DNA from 3 places in the Psychrobacillus sp. FSL H8-0484 genome. Region 3 is predicted to be linked to each of the others. Evidence: riboswitches for the same ligand, from Rfam matches in the RefSeq annotation. Region 3 holds a riboswitch; each other region holds the start of a gene.

Region 1 (7,106 bases), 820 kb from region 3:
CATAATAAAGGCGTCCGAAAAGGGAATATCAATAATAAATTTATTAATCGCAAGTACAGAGTCCGAGAAAATAAATAAAATTGCCCCAATGATAGCAAATTTATTAGCCGTTTGAAAAGCATTCCAACCCATCGTTAAAATAACGAGCATATAGATAACTACTGCAACAGTTAAAATATATTCACCTTGTGACCATACAGTACCTGCAATCCAGATGCCCATTGCAACTCCATACGCAAGCAACATTACAGCAGCCCATTTCGGAATAAGTATTGCTTTTATTTGTCTAAAAGCGAAAATATACCAAATATGCCCGATTAAAAATGTAATCAGTCCAATAATAAACCAATAAATTAACCCATCTGCAAGCATACAAACAAATAGCCCCACTATAATGAGCAATTTATACTTTTTAGGTTCCTCAGAAGGTTGAATAAATGCCAACAATAAAATGAGCAGCATTGGAATAAGTTTAAAAATAATTTTAGTAGATACAGGATCTTCTGGTATGAAGAATATATAAACAATTCCCATAACCGCAATGAAAACCGAAATAATTTTACTCCACATAAAAAAGCAACACCCCTCTATTCTTATATTCGTTACTGAAATTTAATATCCTGCAATATTGTATGCAAAAGAAAAATAAAAAAAGAACAAGCCTGAATAATTGCTCAAGCCTGTTCTTGCATCTTTTAATATTCTGGGGGATTACTAGTTACATACGTTCCTGCAATAAAATCATGAATTGCTCGTTTGTCTTCTCGTAGTCCTACCATAAATGCACTTACGATAAGGCCTATTCCTAAAGTGCATACATATACAAAACCAGCAACAATAACTCGAAAAATCATTGTTCCAAAGCCAGGATTTGTGCCATCTACTTTCACAATTCGAATACCCAATATTCTCTTTCCTACTGTATATCCATACCATAAAGCAGGAACTAGTAATGTATACATTAAATTTCCGAGACTCGTTACAGGAGTTTCTTCCCAATCACCAAAGATCAAGAAACTAATGAATGAAAGTGGAATACCAATAATTAAACTATCAAAGATACCTGCGAAAAAACGTATCCAAAATCCAGCCGGATTTGTCATTATTCTCTCCCTTCTTACAAAGCAGAGTCATCCACGCTATTTAAATAATCTTCAATCGATCCAATAACAGACTCCACACAACCCTCTTCAAATGGAGAGATTAGATTCGCTTCTGCTACTAATTTTGTGAACGATTTAGAACCGCCTAGCTGGCAAAGGTGTAAATAATCTTTCCAAGCCGCTTCGTGATCTTCTCTTGAACGCTTCCAAAATTGGAATGCACAAATTTGTGCTAATGTATAATCGATATAATAGAATGGACTATTGTAGATATGTCCTTGACGTTGCCAAAAAGCACCCGCTTCTAAATAACTATTCCCATCATAATCACGGTGAGGTAAATAAATTTCCTCAATTTTTTTCCAAGCCGCTTTTCTTTCAATTGGTGTCATTTCTGGATTTTCATAAACAGTATGTTGGAATTCATCTACAGCTACACCATAAGGTAAGAATAACAAGCCACTACTTAAATGAGCGAATTTATATTTGTCTGTTTGCTCTTTAAAGAACAATTCCATCCAAGGCCAAGTGAAAAATTCCATACTCATCGAGTGAATTTCACAAGCCTCGTATGTTGGCCAAAGGTATTCTGGAATTCCAATATCACGGCTGGAGTATACTTGGAATGCGTGCCCTGCTTCGTGAGTCAACACATCGATATCACCAGAAGTTCCATTAAAATTAGAGAAAATGTATGGAGACTCATAGTTATCGATAAATGTACAATAACCACCTGACTCTTTTCCTTTTTTAGCAACTAGTTCCAATAAATCACGATCAATCATAAACTGGAAAAACTCAGCGGTTTCAGGAGATAACTCTTCGTACATTTTCTTTCCATTCTCTACAATCCACTCAGGTGACCCTTGTGGTGTAGCATTTCCAGACAAGAAATTAAGGGATTCATCATAATACTTCATATTATCAATCCCAATTCTCTTCGATTGGCGCTCATATAACTTAGTTGCAACAGGTACGATAAAGTCACGAACTTGATCACGGAATTTTTTCACCATCTCCGCATTATAATCGATTCGATTCATACGGATATAGCCTAGCTCCACAAAGTTTTTATATCCAAGCTTCGTAGCAATTTCATGACGTACCTTTACAAGCTGATCATAAATATCATCGAACTTCGCTTCATGCTCTTGGAAGAAACCGAATCTTGTTTCCATAGCTTTTATACGCACATCACGATCCGTCGATTCTCCGTATGGGCCAAGCTGTGCAAGTGTCAATGTTTCCCCGTTAAATTCCACTTGTGCAGAAGCAACAAGCTTCGAATAGTCAGAAGACAATTTATTTTCCTTTTGCAAAAGTGAAATCACTTCAGAAGAAAAGGCTTTGATTTGAAAATCAGCAAGATCAAATAATTGGTTGCCCCATTTGTCTTCTAATTCTTTTCTAAAAGGTGAATCAACAAGTGCTTTGTAATATTCCGTAACCAACTCTTCTATCTCTGGAAGTATTCCATCAAAATGATCACGTTCTTTTTGATAAAATTCATCATTCGTATCAATAGATGCACGAATGTAAACTAAATTAGATTGCGTCGAAAAATCATTGCGAAGTCCATTCAGTTCTTTAATTGTTGCACTTTGTTCTTCAACTGAAGAAGCTTGTTTAAACTTTGCCAATGCCTCACTAAACTTTACTTTGTCTTCTTCTAAATTTGGTCGTTTGTACTCATAATCTTGAAATGTAACCAAAGGTATTCTCCTCTCGATCGCTTCTTAGAATAAAAGCGTTTACAACTTAATTGTTTAATATTTTCAGATAAATTGCAACTATTAAACTTAATTTGATTTTTTATAGACTATATTATAAAATGTTTATAAATTAACAAACAAAGATTGGATGTGTTTATTGGTGGAGATTTCAGAATTGTTTTGGAATGCTGGTGATAATCAATTAAGGCAAGGTTACATGGAAGAAAAAGAAGTATTTGTTTGCCTATTATGTGGAGAACAGGTAGAGAAAGGGCTTATTTATCCTGAGAATAATGTGCTCTATGAAGCAGAACGTTATATGAAACGGCATATCGAAACGGAGCATGGATCTGTATTCCATTATCTAATCGGGTTAAATAAAAAATTAACTGGATTAACCGACCATCAAAATAGCCTCCTACGATTATTTTATGAAGGCAAAAACGATGCGGAAATACAATTAGAATTAAATATTGGAAGTGCATCAACCATTCGCAACCATCGCTTTGTATTGAAGGAAAAAGAGCGCCAAGCAAAAATATTCTTAACGATGATGGAATTGTTGAAGGAAAAAGATGACCATGCACCAACCTTTCTTCCACTTCATAAAAATGCAACGATGGTGGACGACCGTTACAATATAACAACCGAAGAGCAGCAAGAGGTTGAAAAGAAATTTTTCCCAGCAGGAATAGACGGGCCGCTAGTAAAATTTCCAAAGAAAGAAAAACAAAAGCTGGCTACACTTCGTGTCATCATCAAACGATTTGAACTAGAACGCATCTACAGCGAAAAAGAAATAAACGAAGTACTTAAAAATGTATATGCTGACTTCGTCACTTTAAGACGTTATCTAATCGAATACGGCTTTTTAGATAGGAAAGACGACGGCAGTGCGTACTGGGTGAAAAACTAAAGTAGAGGATTGGATAAAAAATGGAGCGAAAAAAGGAACTAAAACAAGAGTATAAAGAAATTAAAATAGAATGTGGCATCTATGTCATCACGAACAAACAAAACGGAAAAAAGTTTGTCGCTTCTACACGAAACTTCAAAACATTAAATGGCACCAAATTCACGTTAGAAACAGGAACGCATACTAATCGATTACTCCAAGAAGATTGGAAACAATTCGGTAAAGAAGCATTTGAAATCGAGCAAATAGAAGTATATAAAGCATCTAAAAATCATTCCACGTCTGAAAAGAAAGAACTAGAAAAGCTATTGGACAAATGGATGGAACAATTACAGCCATATGGGGATAAGGGATACCATACGAAGAAAATTTGAAATAGAAAGGCTTCCGAGGAATTGGAAGCCTTTTTTAAATGAATTAATAAAGTACTATTTACAGGTTGAAATATCATCCTTTGCTAGATAAATTGCGTCCGAACAAGAGCAATCTAGGTTGATCCGAGAGCAATTACACTCTTACGAGAGCTCACCATGTCTATGCGAGAGCCCGCGTGTACAAACGAGAGCGGTCTCGACGGAAATGAACACGACAAAAAATGACCCTAAACGTACACATTCGGAGTCATTTCCCTACAATATAGGTTTTCAGTAATGCAGCGCGTTCACGTAAACGCGACTTCATTTCGCTAATTTTTGGTGTCTTAGCTGCTACAACATCTGCGTCCCAATCGATCTCTTCTGCAAGAATTTTCGCACGTTGTAAATGGTAGTCACTTGTAATAATCGTTACGGATTCTACGTTTTTCGGAAGGAGCTTTTGAGAAAATAGCAAATTCTCATAAGTAGAAGTAGATTGATCCTCTACGATAAGTCTATCTTCCGCTATTCCGTGCTCCAATAGAAAAGCTTTCATGACCGCAGCTTCTTCGATGTCTTCGTCCGGTCCTTGTCCACCAGACAATACAAGCTTCACATGCGGATTTTCTGTAGCATAAGTTAGTGCAGATTCCAATCTATAACGTAACGCGAGGGAAGGGATATTGCCTACCTTCACTTTGGCACCAAAAACGATGGCGTATTCATTCGAGCCATCTGCTTTAGGTTCCAGTCCATCATTGATCCATTTACTAGTAAGCATCCACATACCGATTCCGCTAGAAGCAATCACTAATAAAGGTATAAGCACAATCCACCTCTTCTTTTTGTTTATGCAAATCACCCATTTCATTTACATGGAAGTCTTCTTTTTCCTTAGAAATGCAGATATCCTTGGCTCTTCTTTCCTAGCTAAGCGTTGGAAGTTTTCGATATGCAAAATAGACGCCATGAATAATAAAAGTGCAGCAATTGCAATTGGTGCAACTCCATCTGCAGTCCAAATAGAAGCACCCACAAATACAAAGTAAAATACAAATACACCAATTAATAAATAATCTGTTAAAAAAGTAGCACCAATTAATAATAAAAGACCGATTAGCCCAATAGGCCAATGAATAGCCAGAAGCACACCAATAATGGATGCAGTCCCTTTTCCACCTTTAAAACGAGTGTAAATAGGGAAGTTATGTCCTAAAATGACTGCGGCACCAGCTAGATAAAGCAATAAATCCAACTCGATAATTGAAAAAGTAGCAAATTGCTCTGTAAAAAAGCGGACACCGATAATAACGAACACACCTTTTAAAATATCGATTGCTGCAACTAACATCCCGTACTTCATTCCAAGAACAATTGCTGCATTGGAGGCACCAGAGTTTTTTAAGCCTTCTTTTTTAATATTCACTCCACTAAAAAATTGGGCTACCTTTGAACCATGCATAGCTCCAATTAAATAGCTAATTACTATGATGCTAATACTCCAAATTACCATCGTATGTCACTCCCCAAAAAGTATTCCACTATATTAAACGTATCAAGTACAAAGAAGTTTCAGAATTTTTGTGAAAAACACTTGACGAACAGATAAATAGAATCATATACTGTGTAACAAGATGGAAAAATAATCTAATACTCTTATCAAGAGTGGCGGAGGGACTAGGCCCTACGATGCCCGGCAACCAACAAGTTCTAAACTTGGAAAGGTGCTACATCCTACAAATTCAGGTTACGAATTTGGAAGATAAGAGGAGGAACATGCGAAATCGCACCCCTCTTCTAAATTGAAGAGGGGTTTTTGTTTGTTCTCAATCCTCTCCCGTCTCCGAAGTATCCATCTAAACTACTTTCTAGGAGGAATTCAAATGACAAATCTTCAACCAGAAACACTTCTTTTACACGGTGGTCAACAACCAGATCCAGTAACAGGTTCACGAGCAGTTCCAATTCACAAAACGACTTCTTTTGTATTTCGTGACACAGAGCATGCACAAAATTTATTTGCTTTAAAAGAATTTGGTAATATTTACTCTCGTATTACAAATCCTACTGTAGATGTTTTTGAACAGCGAATTGCTCTACTAGAAGGTGGAACAGCAGCAGTTGCCCTTTCTTCTGGAATGGCAGCAATTGCATTTTCTATTTTGAATATTGCGGGAGCAGGAGACGAAATCATTGCAGCGGAAAACTTGTACGGTGGTACCTTTAATTTATTTGCACATACATTGCCACGCTATGGAATTACAGTTAAATTTGTAGATTCCACAGACCCAGAAAATTTCCGAGCAGCAGTTACAGAAAAAACAAAAGGATTTTTCGCTGAGATTATTGGTAACCCAAGTTTGAACGTGTTAGATGTTCAAAAAGTGGCAGCGATTGCAAATGAAGTAGGAGTTCCTCTTTTAGTAGATAATACATTCGCAACACCATATGGCTCGAATCCGATTAAACACGGTGCTCATGTAGTCATCCACTCTGCGACGAAATGGATTGGTGGTCACGGTACAACAATCGGAGGAGTAGTAGTAGACGGAGGAAACTTTAATTGGGATTCAGAGAAGTTCCCTGGATTCACAGAACCAGACGTAACCTATCACGGCTTGCGATATGGCATTGATGTGCCTACCGTAGCATTTGCGATTAAACTACGCGTTCAATTGCTTCGTGATTTTGGTCCATCCTTAAGCCCAGATGCAGCATTTTCTTTCCTTCAAGGGTTAGAAACACTTCATTTACGCGTTCCTAAGCACAATGAAAACGCTCAAAAAATTGCAGATTATTTATCCAATCACGAGGGTGTTGAATGGGTTAACTACTTAGGATTAGAAGAGCATCCATCTTATGAACTGGCACAAAAGTATTTATACAATGGCTTTGGTTCGATTCTTACATTTGGGGTAAAGGGTGGAAAAGAAGCTGGCCGACATATTATCGATAACATTGAAATTTGGTCGCATGTAGCAAACGTAGGTGATGCAAAATCGTTAATTATTCACCCTGC
Region 2 (7,106 bases), 2.6 Mb from region 3:
CTTTTCTTTTATTAATCGAATACCTTCAATCGTTTCTACTGCCGAACCAATGTATTGTTGATCCCCCGTACCTACTGGAAATACTAATGGATCAAAAATAATATCTTCTGGCGCAAGTCCCCATTTGTTTACAAGCAAATCATACGAACGTTCAGCAATTTCGAGCTTGCGCTCACGTGTAACAGCCATTCCAACTTCATCAATCGTTCCGACTACAACTGCTGCTCCATACTTTTTCACAAGTGGCATAACCGCGTCGAATCGTTCTTCTCCGTCCTCTAAATTAATCGAGTTGATAATTGTTTTTCCTTGTGAATATTTCAATGCTTCTTCAATAACATTTTCATCCGTCGAATCAATGACAAGTGGCACTTTCACTTTTTTTACGACTTCTTTCATGAAATGTGTCATATCCTCCAGCTCATCTCGGTCTGGGTTTGCAAGACAAATATCAATTACATGTGCCCCACCTTTTACTTGGGCACGCGCAATTTCAGAAGCTTCTTCAAATTTCCCATCTACAATCAATCGTTTAAACTTCCTAGACCCAATAACATTGGTACGTTCTCCAATAAATAAAGGACGCATCGATTCATCATATTGAAGGGGTTCAATTCCAGACACAACATGGCCATGACCTGCTTCCGCTCGTTTACGTGGTGCAAGGTCTTTCACTGCTTCGCGAACTGCTTGGATATGTGCAGGAGTTGTTCCACAGCATCCACCGACTACATTTAGCCAACCTTTTTCTGCAAAGCCTCTTAGTTTTTTAGAGAGCGATTCTGGTGACTCATGATAATGCCCTTCTTCGTCAGGTAACCCTGCATTCGGATAACAGCTTACATATCCTTTTGAAAGCTCGGAAAGGGTACGAATATGATCCGTCATAAATTCAGGTCCAGTTGCACAGTTCAATCCAACAGAAAGTGGCTTGATATGCTCAATGGAAATGTAGAAGGCTTCGATGCTTTGACCAGCGAGCGTCGTTCCCATTGGTTCGATTGTGCCCGAAATCATAATAGGAAGTTCTATTTCTGTTTCTTCAAATGCCTGTTTTATTCCGATTGTAGCAGCTTTCACATTCAGCATATCCTGACTCGTTTCTAGTAAGATAACATCGGATCCACCTTCGACTAAAGCTTTTGCTTGTACGTAAAAGTCATGCGTTAATTCATCAAACGTAATTCCACCAGTGACTGACAATGTTTTCGTCGTTGGTCCAATTGCTCCAGCTACAAAACGCGGCCATTCTGGTGTAGAAAGTTCTTCCGTACATTTCTTCGCAAGCTGCGCTGCGCGAAAGTTAATATCATGTGCTTGATCCCCAAGATTGTATTCATTCAACACAACTGGAGTTCCACCAAATGTATTTGTACAGATGATATCAGCACCAGCTTCTAAGTATTCTCGATGAATTTGTTCAATAACATTTGGATTTATAATGTTCAAATATTCATTACAACCGTCGTATTCTTCTCCACCGAAATCTTCTGGGGAAAGGTTGGCATTTTGAATCATCGTACCCATCGCACCATCGATGATAAGTATTCTATTTTGTAGCTGCTGCTCAATTAGATGTTTGGACATAGCTGTTTTCTCTCGCTTTCTTTTCATCAAACTCTTTAATATAGCGAATCAATTCCAGTGACATATCGTATCGGAAAAACGGCGTAATAATGTAAATACCGTTAAATAATTCTGCAGCAGTATCGATTAGTTCTTTCGCAATTTGTATACCCTCCGCAGTCGCGCGCTCTCTATCTTCGCCACATAAGCGCATACGTTCCAGCACTTCGTCTGATAATTTTATACCAGGTACTTCATTATGCAAGAACTCCGAATTACGGCTATTCGTGAGCGGCATAATGCCAATGAAAATAGGTGTAGATAGATGTTTGGTTGCTTCATATATTTCATGCAATTTCTCTTTTGTATAAACAGGCTGCGTGATGAAATAATCTGCTCCACATTCTATTTTTTTCTCTAGTCGCTTGATAGCACGATCGAGTACGCGAACATTTGGATTGAAAGCTGCTGCAACGGAGAAGTTTGCTTTTTTTCGAAGCGATTTTCCCGAGAATGAAATACCTTCATTTAGCTGTTTAATTAATTGAAGCAACTCTAAGCTGGAGACATCATAAACACTTGTTGCACCTGGGAAATCTCCAATTTTTGTTGGATCGCCAGTTACAGCCAGTATGTCATGGATGCCAAGTGCATCAAGCCCCATTAAATGTGATTGCAAGCCAATCAAGTTGCGATCACGACAAGTAATATGTGCAAGTGGACGAATATTATTTTGCAGCTTTAGCATGGATCCCATTGCCATATTGCTAATTCGCGGAGAAGCTAGTGAATTATCTGCCATCGTGACTGCGTCAATTCCAGCGGCATAAAGCTTATCAGCCCCTTCCATGAAAGTAGATGTATCCAAATGTCGTGGCGTATCCAATTCAACAATAATCGTTCTTTCCGTCTTCGCTTTTTCATGGAGTGGCTGATTGATTGTTGGCTCTGCTTCTTGAATAATAATGGCTGTTTTCGGCTTTACTATTTTATTTGTAATCGGAGGTAAATTACCGATTCTTTTTTTCACCGCTTCTATATGTTTAGGTGTCGTTCCACAGCATCCACCGATTAACCGGACACCTGCTTCCCTTAGGTATAATGCTGCTTTACCAAAATAATCTGCTTCGGATTCATATACAATACGTCCATCCTCTATATCGAGCAGACTCGCATTTGGATAAGCTGAAAGAAACGCTTTTTCAGGGAGTGTGACCCCTTCAAACGCTTGGATTGTATGATGAGGTCCTAATCGGCAATTGACTCCTACAATGTCGGCCCCAATTGCTGCTAGCTGATGCAAGGCTTCATTTAGCGATAAGCCATTTTGCAAGATACCTGGCTCATGCATCGATACTTGGGCAATGATTGGCGTATCCGTCATCTTGCGCAAATGAGTCACAGTGGTAGTTAGCTCCTCCAAATCATAGTACGTCTCTAACAGTAAACCATCTGGATTTCCCGATAAAAGTTGAGTTGCTTGCTGGTCAAGCGTTGCAATAATTTCACTGATGGAAGCATCACTCTTACGTATTCCTCGGATGCCACCGATCGTCCCAAGCACAAATTGTCCTCCTGGTGCAGCTGCTCTCTTCGCAATTTGCATCGCCGCTTCATTGATTTCTTTCACTTGATGCTCTAACCCGTATCGCGCCAACTTAATCGCATTTGCTCCATATGTATTCGTTTGGATAATATCTGCTCCTGCAGCAATATAGTCTTGATGAATCTTCTCTACAATCTCAGGTTTCTGTATGTTTAATTCTTCATTACAATAATCAATTCCGTATGAATAAAGCAGTGTCCCCATTGCACCGTCTGCAGTTAACATATTTCTTTGCAATTTCTCTAACAATCCCATTCGCTCTCATCCTCTCTAAAATACAAAAAAAGCCTTCTATGAAAAAGAAGGCTTTACGAGTATGCAATATTCGTACCTTCTCATCTTTCAGACCATAATATGTCTGCTGGATTTAGCACCTGACCTTTCGGCTGGTTGCTGAAGCTTCAAAGGGCCAGTCCCTCAGCTTCTCTTGATAAGAATTCACTATTCAGTTTTTTAATATTAGGATTATACTACCTTTATTCAACTATAGCGTCAAGATGTGTTTAGAATTTTCTAGATATTCTGATTTGAGATGAGAAGATTATCCGATTGTAATTGGTTATTATCCGATTCTTTTTATTTATTATCCAATTTTCATGGGTAATCATCCGATTATGATCGTTTATTATCCGATAATCCTACTTTATTATCCGATTCACCTATTTAAGTCCCAATTCCACTTATAAATTGTATTTCTTTTTGCTGTTCCCTCTCTCATAAGCTCCATTGAATTCAATATACGTGAAACGGATTGGAAAGATTCCAACTTTAAGAAATATCGACACTGCCGATTATTAATACTCTCCCCAACTAATACAAACCACTCCCAAATCGCCTTCTCGTGAGCGAGTCGATCCACATAACCACACCTCAAACAGTTCCAGCCATTTTTCCTTTTCACCATTCCGAACTTTTCACACTTCTCACAACAAACCCCAGTCAGCAAATCATTCGGATGGATGCCCCATCGATCACACATGGGATAAGGAAAATACGATTGATGGCTCGCCACCATTTTCGCTGCTAACTCATGCATTTCATCCACCTCTAAACACACTTTCTCTCGAGTAATATTCCTCAGAAACACAGGAATCGTTTGATGAAGTATCGTAGGATATTTCACAGATGACTCCACTACCAATACCTTCGAGTTCGTCAATACGATCACACCATAAATAGGAATCCTCACTCCGCGTACTTGCAACCAGTCATCGAGCAAATATATATTGCGCTCAATTTGTCCCTCTGGACTTTCAAACACATCCACTTTCCCCTCATCATTTTCTCGTTCTAGTTGCAAAGGATTTTGCTTAAAACGCAATCTTCCACCTATATTTTTACTCTCTAAAATAACCGCATAGTACTGCGTAACAAATACTGAATCGATCTGAAACTTTCCATACGATTCTAAACTTACATCATGCAACACCACGTACTCAAACGGAAAGGAATACTTCTGAAACACCCCGTCCACTCGCACTTCCCCGTGAATTCCAGCCTTCGCCATATGCATTTTCGAATGAATCAAATCCTTCATGCCGTGCATTTCTGGCAATCGTCTTTCTAACAACTTTAAACCAATATAACTGTACTCATTCGAACGTGTTTTCACTATCAATAAACCACCCCCATTCGCATCGTATCACATGAACAATAAATGTAAATTTCACTAAAACAACGACAATTCCATTTCCATATTAAAAAAAGGACCAAAATTAAATTTTGGCCCCAAATTTGCATTCACAATTAAATTCTTACATTCTTTCAGCTATTAACTCAGCCGTTTCTTTCCCATTTTTAATACAAGCTCCTATACCTACTCCATAATAGGAACATCCTGCAAGCATTACGTGAGGAAACAGTGAATCCATTTTCTCGTTCAACGATTTAATTGCTTCGCCATGCTCTAAATGATAGTTTGGCATTAGATCATTCCATTTCGTTACTTCTACCACTTGGGGTTCACCATTTAGCTTCAAGCTCTTTTCGATATCTTGTAAAGCCACTTCTACTAGCTCGTCCTCGCTCATATGCTTCATGCCTTCATACGCGGGATTAGTGCTCTTATAAAACATTCGCACAAGTAAATGACTGTTTTTGGATGTGTGCTTCCATTTACGACTTGTCCATGTGCATGCATTACATTTCACATCGCTATTTTCAGAAACGATAAAACCTGTTCCCTCCGCAGGAAGCTGTTCGTCTGGAATATCAAATCCCAAATAAATACTAATAAGTGACGAGTTTTTCAGCTTATTAAAATCGTTATCTAATTCCTCATTGTGCAATATTGCTTGCGCAACATTATGTGGAGTCGTTAACACTACGTAGTCTGCTTCAATGTACGCATCGCTTGATAACGATACTTCGTATGTTGTCCCATTCTTCACAATTTTCGTTGTGTGGACTCCTTTTAAAATAGTAGATTCATTCAGTTCTTCTTCCATACGATCGATTAACGTCGAAAGTCCATTTCTAAAAGAGATGAATTTTTTATTCGCAGCAGCCTGAAACTGTGATTTATTTTCATCTAAGCCTTTTATGATACTACCGTATTTGTTTTTATAATCAACTAAGTAAGGTAACGTAGAAGCTATGGTTAGCTTGTCCAGATTCCCAGAATACACGCCGGACAATACTGGAGCAATTTGTTTCATTACTAATTCTTTTCCGAAAAAATGCTCTAAAAATGAACCAACGGAACTCTCTTTCGTAAAGTTTTCATTTGGTAAATCAAAATCTTTTAATGCTTCCTGTTTTCCAGCCTCAGATACTAATGTGCTGCTATTTAAAGATTCCACACTAGTAGGAATTCCGAATACGGTATCCGCTGGTATTGCGTGTAGCTCATTGTTTGTATAAATATAGGAAATTCCCGTTGCATTATAAACAAGCTCGTCCTGTAGTTGCAGTTCTTCTACCAATGGCATAACGCCTGTATTGCGAGCTACAATGGAGTCTGCTCCCACTTCCATGATGAAATCCGCTTCTTTAACAGAGTAAATTTTCCCGCCTAAGTAATCATTGGATTCAACTAAAACCAATTCGACATCTAGTGATTTTTCTATTTTAAGTCTATGTAAATAATGCATAGTGGACAGTCCTGTAATTCCTCCACCTACTACAACTACCTTCTTCAAAATTATCACTCCTTCTATGTAATCAAGAATAACTCACTATCCCTAGTATAAGCAGTAATAAAAATATATAGTATGATTTCTCTCACTCTTCCAATGTATTTCTGCAAAAAATCTCTAATAGTTTTCAGGATTGTCAAATTTCTAATCGTACAAAAAGACCCTTTATTAGTTTATAAAGGGTCACTGTAGACAAACTCAATTTTTGATGCATAGAGTTGTATATTAAATTCGGCAAGGACCACCACTTCGCTTTCCGTGGGCTTGGCTTCAGCCTCGGGCCAACACGAGGTTGGTCATGAAGGCGTTGCCGCAGGACGCGGCGTTCTTAACCTTCCTTCCTCAAGCGTTCCTGCGGGGTCTTCTGCTCAAGCTGTTCCCACAGGAGTCTTCGTGGTGGTCCCAGCCTTATAAACAATTCATTATAGATATCCACTATCTTTACTTTTAATTATATAAAGCAACCTCTTTAGGAATATCTATTATTATTCATAACCGTTTAAAAAGATACTTTTGTCGTCAAGCTAAGACCCTTTATTAGTTTATAAAGGGTCAGTAATCTTTCTAAGTACAGCACGCACTGGACTGCCATCTGCTCCTTGAATCCTTAACGGCAAGGCAATCAATTCATAATCGCCAGATTCCACATCCTGGAGTAATAAATTTTCTAGAATATGGACGCCGTGGTGATAGAGTGCGTAATGGGCAGGTAAGTCTTTATTATCTAGTGCATCGACGGAAGGACGATCAACTCCGATTAAGAAAATACCCTTTTCCTGCAAGAAAGCACCTATATT
Region 3 (7,106 bases):
AAACGTGCAGACGCAAAGTCAGGAATTATATTCGGTGCATCTCCACCATGTGTAATAATGCCGTGAATACGAACATCAGAAGGGAGTTGCTGACGAAGTGCATTGATTCCATTGAACAGTTGAATCACTGCATCTAATGCGTTAATCCCTTGTTCAGGCGAGCCAGATGCATGGGCAGCTTTTCCATAGAAATGAAAATCTAAAGGATCGACAGCAAGCGTTTCACTGGTCAATGAAGTTTTACCAGCTGGATGAATCATTAAGGCAACATCCACATCCTTTAAATAGCCATGTCTGACAAAACTACCTTTTGCACTTCCATTAGGTCCACCTTCCTCGGCAGGGGTACCAAGCACAACGACGCGTCCGCCTGTTTCAGAAATAGCTTCCGCTAATGCGATACCTGCTGCAACACTAGTAGTCCCAATAATGTTATGCCCACATGCATGGCCGATACCAGGTAGTGCGTCATATTCTGCTAGATAAGCAATGGTAGCTCCTTCTTTACCGCTATCTTTTACTGCGTAAAATGCAGTCTCGTGACCAGCAACTGCAGTTGTTACTTCAAATCCTGCATTCTTTAGTAATTCTACATGCTTCGCACTTGCATAGAATTCTTGATTTCCGATCTCTGGATTTGCATGAATATCTTGACTCGTTTGAATGTACAGCTCTCTCTTATCATCGATAGATTTTGATAGTAGTTCTCTGCGTTCTTTTACAATACTCATGATTGTTTTCCTCCTTTACTTTAATAGGTTTGAAAATGTTTCATCCAATTGTTCTTGCGTTAAAATGACTAAAGAAGAACCACCTTTTGTATCTTCTGATACAGCTTGTTTAATATCATCTTCTTGGTAAAGTTCAACAATGCGTTTAAATGTCTCATTGTCTTTATCTTCTGCCCGAGCTGCAATTAAGTTTACATAAGGGTAGATAGATTCGTTATCTCCAGCTTCCTTGAAAATAGGATCTTCACCAGGAGAGAAGCCTGCTTGACCAGCAACACCATTGTTAATAATAGCTGCAGTTACATCTGGTAATACACGAGGAGTTTGCTGAGCAACCATCGGAATAATTTCAAGGTTCAACGGATTTTCTGTAATTTGAGAAGGATCACCGGCTAGTCCGAAGTCATCTGCTAGTGTAATTAATTTTCCAGCTTCTAATAAACGAAGTGCACGTGCTTGGTTAGTTGGATCATCAGGAATAGCGATTTTATCGCCTTCTTTAATTTCTGAAATGTCTTTAATTTTTTCAGAATAAACACCTAATGGTGCAAACATTGTAGAACCAATTGGAACAAGATCGTTACCACTTTCTTTTACATATTGCGATAAGAACGAAAGATGTTGGAATGCATTTAAATCAATGTCCCCTTGTGCAAGTGCATTGTTCGGTAATGTGTAATCAGCAAACTCCACTAATTCAATTTCAATACCTTCTTTTGCAGCTTTTTCTTGAAGAATAGGCCATTGAATACCATCAGAACCATTCACACCAATTTTTACTTTTACTGTTTCTTTACCATCTGTAGTAGATGCCGAAGAACTGCCACACGCGGATAATACCAAAGCAGTAATAATTGCTAGTACGAATAAACTTAACTTTTTCATCAATAAATCTCTCCTTTAGGTTTAATTAACGTCTCATAAATTTTTTAGATAAGGTATTTCCTAGCCATTGTGCGAGCTGCACAAGAACGATTAATATGATAACCGTAACGAGCATGACACTACCGTCAAATCGCTGATATCCGTAAGTCATAGCGACATGACCTAAACCGCCACCACCGACTGTACCGGCAACCGCTGAGAAATCGATTAAACTAACTGTGATAAACGTTAGCCCTAAAATAAGTGGCCCAAGCGCTTCCGGAATTAATACAGTAAAAATGATGCGAAGGGGGCTAGCACCCATAGCTTGCGCAGCTTCGATTACCCCGGGATCAATACTTACTAAGTTGTTTTCCACTACTCGAGCGATTGAAAAACTTGCAACAATCGTCATAGGGAAGATAGCAGCTGTAGTACCGATTGTTGTACCAACAACTAATCTAGTTAACTGTGAAATAGCTACTAGGAAAATAATGAATGGAATAGGTCGAATAATATTAATTAAAATATTTAGCACTTGAAAAACAATTTTGTTTTCTAAAATATTTTTTTCTCTTGTGACAAATAGTAATAGACCAATAGTAATTCCAAGAATGGAACCGAATATGAGTGTAGCAATCACCATAATAATTGTTTCGCCAGTCGATTCTAAAATTCGTGGCCAAAATGTACTCCAATCAACTTTCATGGGGTGCCACCTCCTCCAAATTGACAATTGTCTTTAATTCTTCTAATGCGTTTTGTATAGCTTCTGTTTTACCCTCAAATGAGATAAGTAAATTTCCGAAGAGTTTTTCTTGTAGCTCTCGAATGGAACCATATACAATGTTGAAATGAACCTGATGCTTTTGAGTGACTTGGGAGAGCACGGCATTATTCGTAATTTCCCCTTTGAAAATAACTCGGTATAATTTTTTTCCGCCTTTTGAGCGCCAATCTTCTAAAATATTTTCAGAAGGTAAGTCTTGTTGTACGGATTGGATAAAACGCTGCGAAGTCGAATGCTGTGGATCTGTGAATACATCGAATACATCACCAGATTCGATAACTTCTCCGTTCTCCATTACAGCAACTTTGTGACAAATCGATTGGATAACATGCATTTCGTGCGTGATGAGCAAGATTGTTATGCCAAACTCTTTGTTTACTTTTTTTAGTAAGCGTAAAATATCTGCTGTTGTTTCAGGATCGAGTGCAGACGTCGCTTCATCACAAATAAGTACGTCTGGTGAAGTAGCTAATGCTCGTGCAATGCCGACACGTTGTTTTTGACCTCCAGATAATTGATCCGGATAATCTTTTGCTTTATCTGCTAAACCAACAAATTGTAACAGCTCTTCTACTCGTGTATTAATCACTTTTTTGGATAAACCAGCAAGCTTGAGTGGATACGCAATATTTCCTGCAACTGTACGGGAATTAAACAAGTTAAAGTTCTGAAAGATCATTCCAATGTTGCGGCGTCTCGTTCGTAAGTCTTTGGAAGATAGTGAGTTAACGTCAATGTCTTGGATTAATACGGACCCAGATGAGGGACGCTCGAGCATATTGACAAGTCGTAACAGTGTACTTTTTCCAGCTCCACTAAATCCGATAATGCCGAATATTTCTCCTTTGCTTACTTTTAGAGAAACATTCTTGACTGCATGCACCTCCCGTTTGCCAAGACGAAATGTCTTGGAAACATTTTTAAATTCAATCATGTGAAGACCTCCTGATAGTTCATCTATTCTTAACAGACAATGGTTTGCAGTCATCTACCTTTCTATCAAGAGAACAAAAAAAGCTTTCTTGATCTTATCTAAAGTTAGATAAGAAAAAGAAAGCTCTTCGAATATACGAAAAACCATCTCTTCTCATCTTTCAAGCGAAATTCGCTTGCAGGAATTGGCACAGTGTTCGAATTGAACCTGCTGCCGAAACGTCATAGGGCCTGCCCCTCGGTTTCTCTGGATAAGAAAGTGATGTGCTATTTAATTGTTGTAAGAATTGTTTTAAACTTTAAACATTTAAAACCTAGCCGTCAAGTATATTTTTAAAATAAAATAATTCTGAATTATTAAAACATAAAACTGTATAGAGCTAAAACTCCGATAGTACCTAGCACTACAACCATTACATTCTCGAAAATAAAAGCTAAAGAAAACGCAACAACTGTACCTATTATGCCAAATAGTAAATGACCTTCTTGCACATATAAAATAGCAGGAAATATTAATGCACCTAAAACTGCATAGGGAATATTTCGTAATACACCAGAAACGACTGGTGGTAATTCTTTACCCTCTAAGAAGGTGAGTGGAAAAGCTCGAGGGATATATGTAACAAGCGTCATTCCAATTAGTGTCCACCAATACCATGCACCCATTTACTTAAACTCCTTTCGGCAAACCGCGATCACGCCGTGCATAAATTATTTCGACAAAAATAGAAGATGCCAGTGTAGCGATTAAAATGGACCAACCTGTCGATAATAGATGTGACCAATAAAAAAATCCATTGACAGTTGCAGCGATTAACGCAAGCATGACAACTTTCCGATTTCCTCGCATAGAAGGGACAAGGAGACCAACGAACATAGCGTACAAAGCAATTGACATGGCCGCCTGTAAGAAAGCAGGGAGATTTGCTCCAATTACATGACCAATTGCAGTAAAAATAACCCAGCTACTATACGCGATCAATGCGACTCCAAATGCAAAGGAAGTAGCTATCTTTTCTTCCTTTTGCGTTGCAAGCACTGAAAATGATTCGTCCGTTATTCCAAAAGCATAGATTCCTTTAATCCATTTTTTCTCACTCTGCATCTTTTCATTAAGTGCAGCCGTCATTAAAAAGTGACGTATATTGACGACAAAAGTGTTTAAAACGATTAAAATAGGATCGACACCTTTTGATATTAGCGTTAAGGACATGTATTGGGCTGCTCCAGCATACACAAAAATACTCATGGCTGTAGCTTCTAGAATGGATAAACCAGATGTTTTAGCAAGTAAGCCAAATGTCAAAGCAACTGGAAAATAGCCAATTGCAATACTAACACCAGCCTTTAAACCTTGTCCAAATAATGAATTTTTCAATTAGAATTTAACCCCCTAAAAAACATAATGAACAAATTATACTATAAGAAAATAGTTTTATGTATACAATAATAGGGAATAGTATAAATATACATAGTAGTGGAGGAAAGCAACATGCCTGATTGGTTTTCATTGGAGACATTAACTAATTTAACGAATGAGTATCGTGCTCTCGGACCAATAATCGGTATCCTTCTGCCCTTCTTAGAGGCCTTTTTACCGTTTTTGCCGTTAGTGGTATTTATCGTAGCGAACGTAACCGCATACGGATTACTTTTTGGATTTCTTCTTTCTTGGATAGGATCTGTTGCAGGTGCATATACCGTATTTCTAGTCATTCGTAAATATGGACGAGCTCGAGTTCTTGGTTTTATTACGAGGCATGAAAAGATTCAAAAATTAATATTATGGGTAGAGAGGAATGGTTTCGGTCCACTATTTTTGCTTATTTGTTTTCCGTTCACTCCATCTGCGATTATTAATATTGTTGCTGGTTTGTCTAATATGAAAAAGAATACATATCTATGGACAGTTACGCTTGGGAAATTCATCATGATATCCGTCGTGAGTTTCATTGGATCTGATATTAAATCATTTGTAACGCAACCATTGCGAACGGCTATTGTTGTGCTTGTAATTGCCAATCTTTGGTTTGTCGGGAAATGGATCGAAAAACGAATTAATACAAAAGTGGAAGATGATCTTAAAAGAATTAGTAATGAAAGTAAAATTAAAAGAGGAGAAAATCTTGAGTAAAACTAAAAAAGAAGTAGTAGAATGGTTAGCAGCAATCATCATTGGGGTAGTTATCGTTACGATAGTTCGTATGTTTATTGCAACTAATTACGAAGTTGTTGGGAAATCCATGATGCCAACATTTTCTGATCATGATAAAGTGATTGTGAACAAGCTTTCACCGATCAATCGGATGGATATTATTATATTTCATGGAGCACAAAATGAAGATTATGTAAAAAGAGTGATTGGGATTCCAGGAGATACGATTAAATACGAAAACGATGAGTTATTTATTAACAATAAAAAAGTAGAAGAGCCATTTCTAGAGACGTTTGAAGCTTATAAAAATCCGGAAGAAAATTTTACGGAGGATTTTGAGTTATCCGAGGTAACTGGCAGTAAAACGGTACCTCCGAATAGGTATTTTGTATTGGGTGATAATCGTATGTCTAGTCTAGATAGTCGATATTTTCACTTTATTGAAAAAAATGAGATTATTGGTGAAGTAAAAGTGAGATATTGGCCAATTTCTAGATTTACATTTAACTTTTATTCCGAATAATTTCCCACTCTATCGTATGTTTTGTACAATAGAAGTAAGGGATTATTCGGATTTTTTTATGGAGAGGGGCTAGGTTATTTTGTCATTACGAATAGTTACTGGTCGATCTGGATCAGGAAAGACAAAGTTCATGCAAAGAGAAATAGTTAATACGCTAAAGGCGGCTCCATTAGGAGATCCGTTATTTTATATTGTTCCAGACCAAATGTCTTTTTCTAGTGAGTATGATCTTGCTGCTGGTTCAGGGCTTGAAGGGTTAATACGAGCACAGGTGACGACATTTAAGCGATTGGCTTGGCGTGTGCTACAAGAGACTGGCGGAATTGCTAAAGAAGAAATAAGTGGATTTGGGTACCGGATGCTGATCCGAAGTTTGTTGGAAGACAATAAAGAAGAGTTTAAATTATTTAAGAGAGCTGCAACCAAACGAGGATTTACAGATCAAATAGAAGTGCTATTGAAAGAGTTTAGTCGCTACTGTCTCGACAGTGCGACAATGTCCAACGCTCTAAATGATTTGCAAACAGTAAATGCACCTAAAACCTTACTCGATAAATCATCGGACATTATGATGATGCTTGATTTGATGGAACAAAAATTAGGAGCAAGCTATATTGACGGAGAAGGTTTTTTAACATTACTAGCAACGAAAATTCAAGACTCTGTACTGCTAGGAAAATCGGAAATCTATATAGATGGATTTACATCATTCACAACGAGAGAACTAGAAATTATTCTAGCGTTAATGAAAAAAGTGAAGCGAATTACTATTGCCCTTCCGATGGAGTCCTTAGCGGATTCCCTAGACGAGCAGTCCTTATTTTATCAACCAGCCAATACATGTGCTAGATTATTAGAAATGGCACAAGTAGAAACTCTGGAAGTTGAAAATATCGTTCACTTAGCAGAACAAAAGCGTTTTGCTGTAGCGGAACTTGCTCATATAGAAGAAAACTTTGATCAGTTACCTCCGCTAGAGGTGAAAACAGAAGGATATTTACGAATAACGGAAGCGTCCAATCGTCGCGCTGAAATACATGCTGTGGCAAGGGAAATACGGGAACTGATTCAGCATAAAGAGGTTCGTTACAAGGAAATGGCGATCTTACA

What was found. Region 3 has a riboswitch for S-adenosylmethionine ahead of MHH81_RS04525 (methionine ABC transporter ATP-binding protein). Riboswitches for the same ligand answer to the same signal wherever they lie in the genome.
Region 1: another riboswitch for S-adenosylmethionine. It lies ahead of MHH81_RS00920 (O-acetylhomoserine aminocarboxypropyltransferase/cysteine synthase family protein); the one in region 3 lies ahead of MHH81_RS04525 (methionine ABC transporter ATP-binding protein).
Region 2: another riboswitch for S-adenosylmethionine. It lies ahead of MHH81_RS17455 (bifunctional homocysteine S-methyltransferase/methylenetetrahydrofolate reductase); the one in region 3 lies ahead of MHH81_RS04525 (methionine ABC transporter ATP-binding protein).

The regions. Positions count from the first base shown of each region.
Region 1 is NZ_JBBOSZ010000001.1:170,079-177,184, forward strand. It holds gene MHH81_RS00885 (lysoplasmalogenase) at 1-570, opposite strand, end outside; gene MHH81_RS00890 (RDD family protein) at 696-1,103, opposite strand; gene MHH81_RS00895 (M3 family oligoendopeptidase) at 1,118-2,815, opposite strand; gene MHH81_RS00900 (DUF2087 domain-containing protein) at 2,976-3,731, shown strand; gene MHH81_RS00905 (GIY-YIG nuclease family protein) at 3,752-4,105, shown strand; gene MHH81_RS00910 (YdcF family protein) at 4,353-4,916, opposite strand; gene MHH81_RS00915 (glycerol-3-phosphate acyltransferase) at 4,959-5,600, opposite strand; SAM riboswitch class I at 5,741-5,856, shown strand; gene MHH81_RS00920 (O-acetylhomoserine aminocarboxypropyltransferase/cysteine synthase family protein) at 5,971-7,106, shown strand, end outside.
Region 2 is NZ_JBBOSZ010000001.1:3,565,102-3,572,207, forward strand. It holds gene metH (methionine synthase) at 1-1,587, opposite strand, end outside; gene MHH81_RS17455 (bifunctional homocysteine S-methyltransferase/methylenetetrahydrofolate reductase) at 1,568-3,427, opposite strand; SAM riboswitch class I at 3,505-3,609, opposite strand; gene MHH81_RS17460 (nuclease-related domain-containing protein) at 3,828-4,784, opposite strand; gene MHH81_RS17465 (protoporphyrinogen oxidase) at 4,927-6,312, opposite strand; gene kynB (arylformamidase) at 6,852-7,106, opposite strand, start outside.
Region 3 is NZ_JBBOSZ010000001.1:994,592-1,001,697, forward strand. It holds gene MHH81_RS04510 (M20 family metallopeptidase) at 1-731, opposite strand, end outside; gene MHH81_RS04515 (MetQ/NlpA family ABC transporter substrate-binding protein) at 747-1,616, opposite strand; gene MHH81_RS04520 (methionine ABC transporter permease) at 1,642-2,304, opposite strand; gene MHH81_RS04525 (methionine ABC transporter ATP-binding protein) at 2,294-3,319, opposite strand; SAM riboswitch class I at 3,470-3,576, opposite strand; gene MHH81_RS04530 (AzlD domain-containing protein) at 3,676-3,984, opposite strand; gene MHH81_RS04535 (AzlC family ABC transporter permease) at 3,989-4,696, opposite strand; gene MHH81_RS04540 (TVP38/TMEM64 family protein) at 4,811-5,452, shown strand; gene lepB (signal peptidase I) at 5,445-5,996, shown strand; gene addB (helicase-exonuclease AddAB subunit AddB) at 6,076-7,106, shown strand, end outside.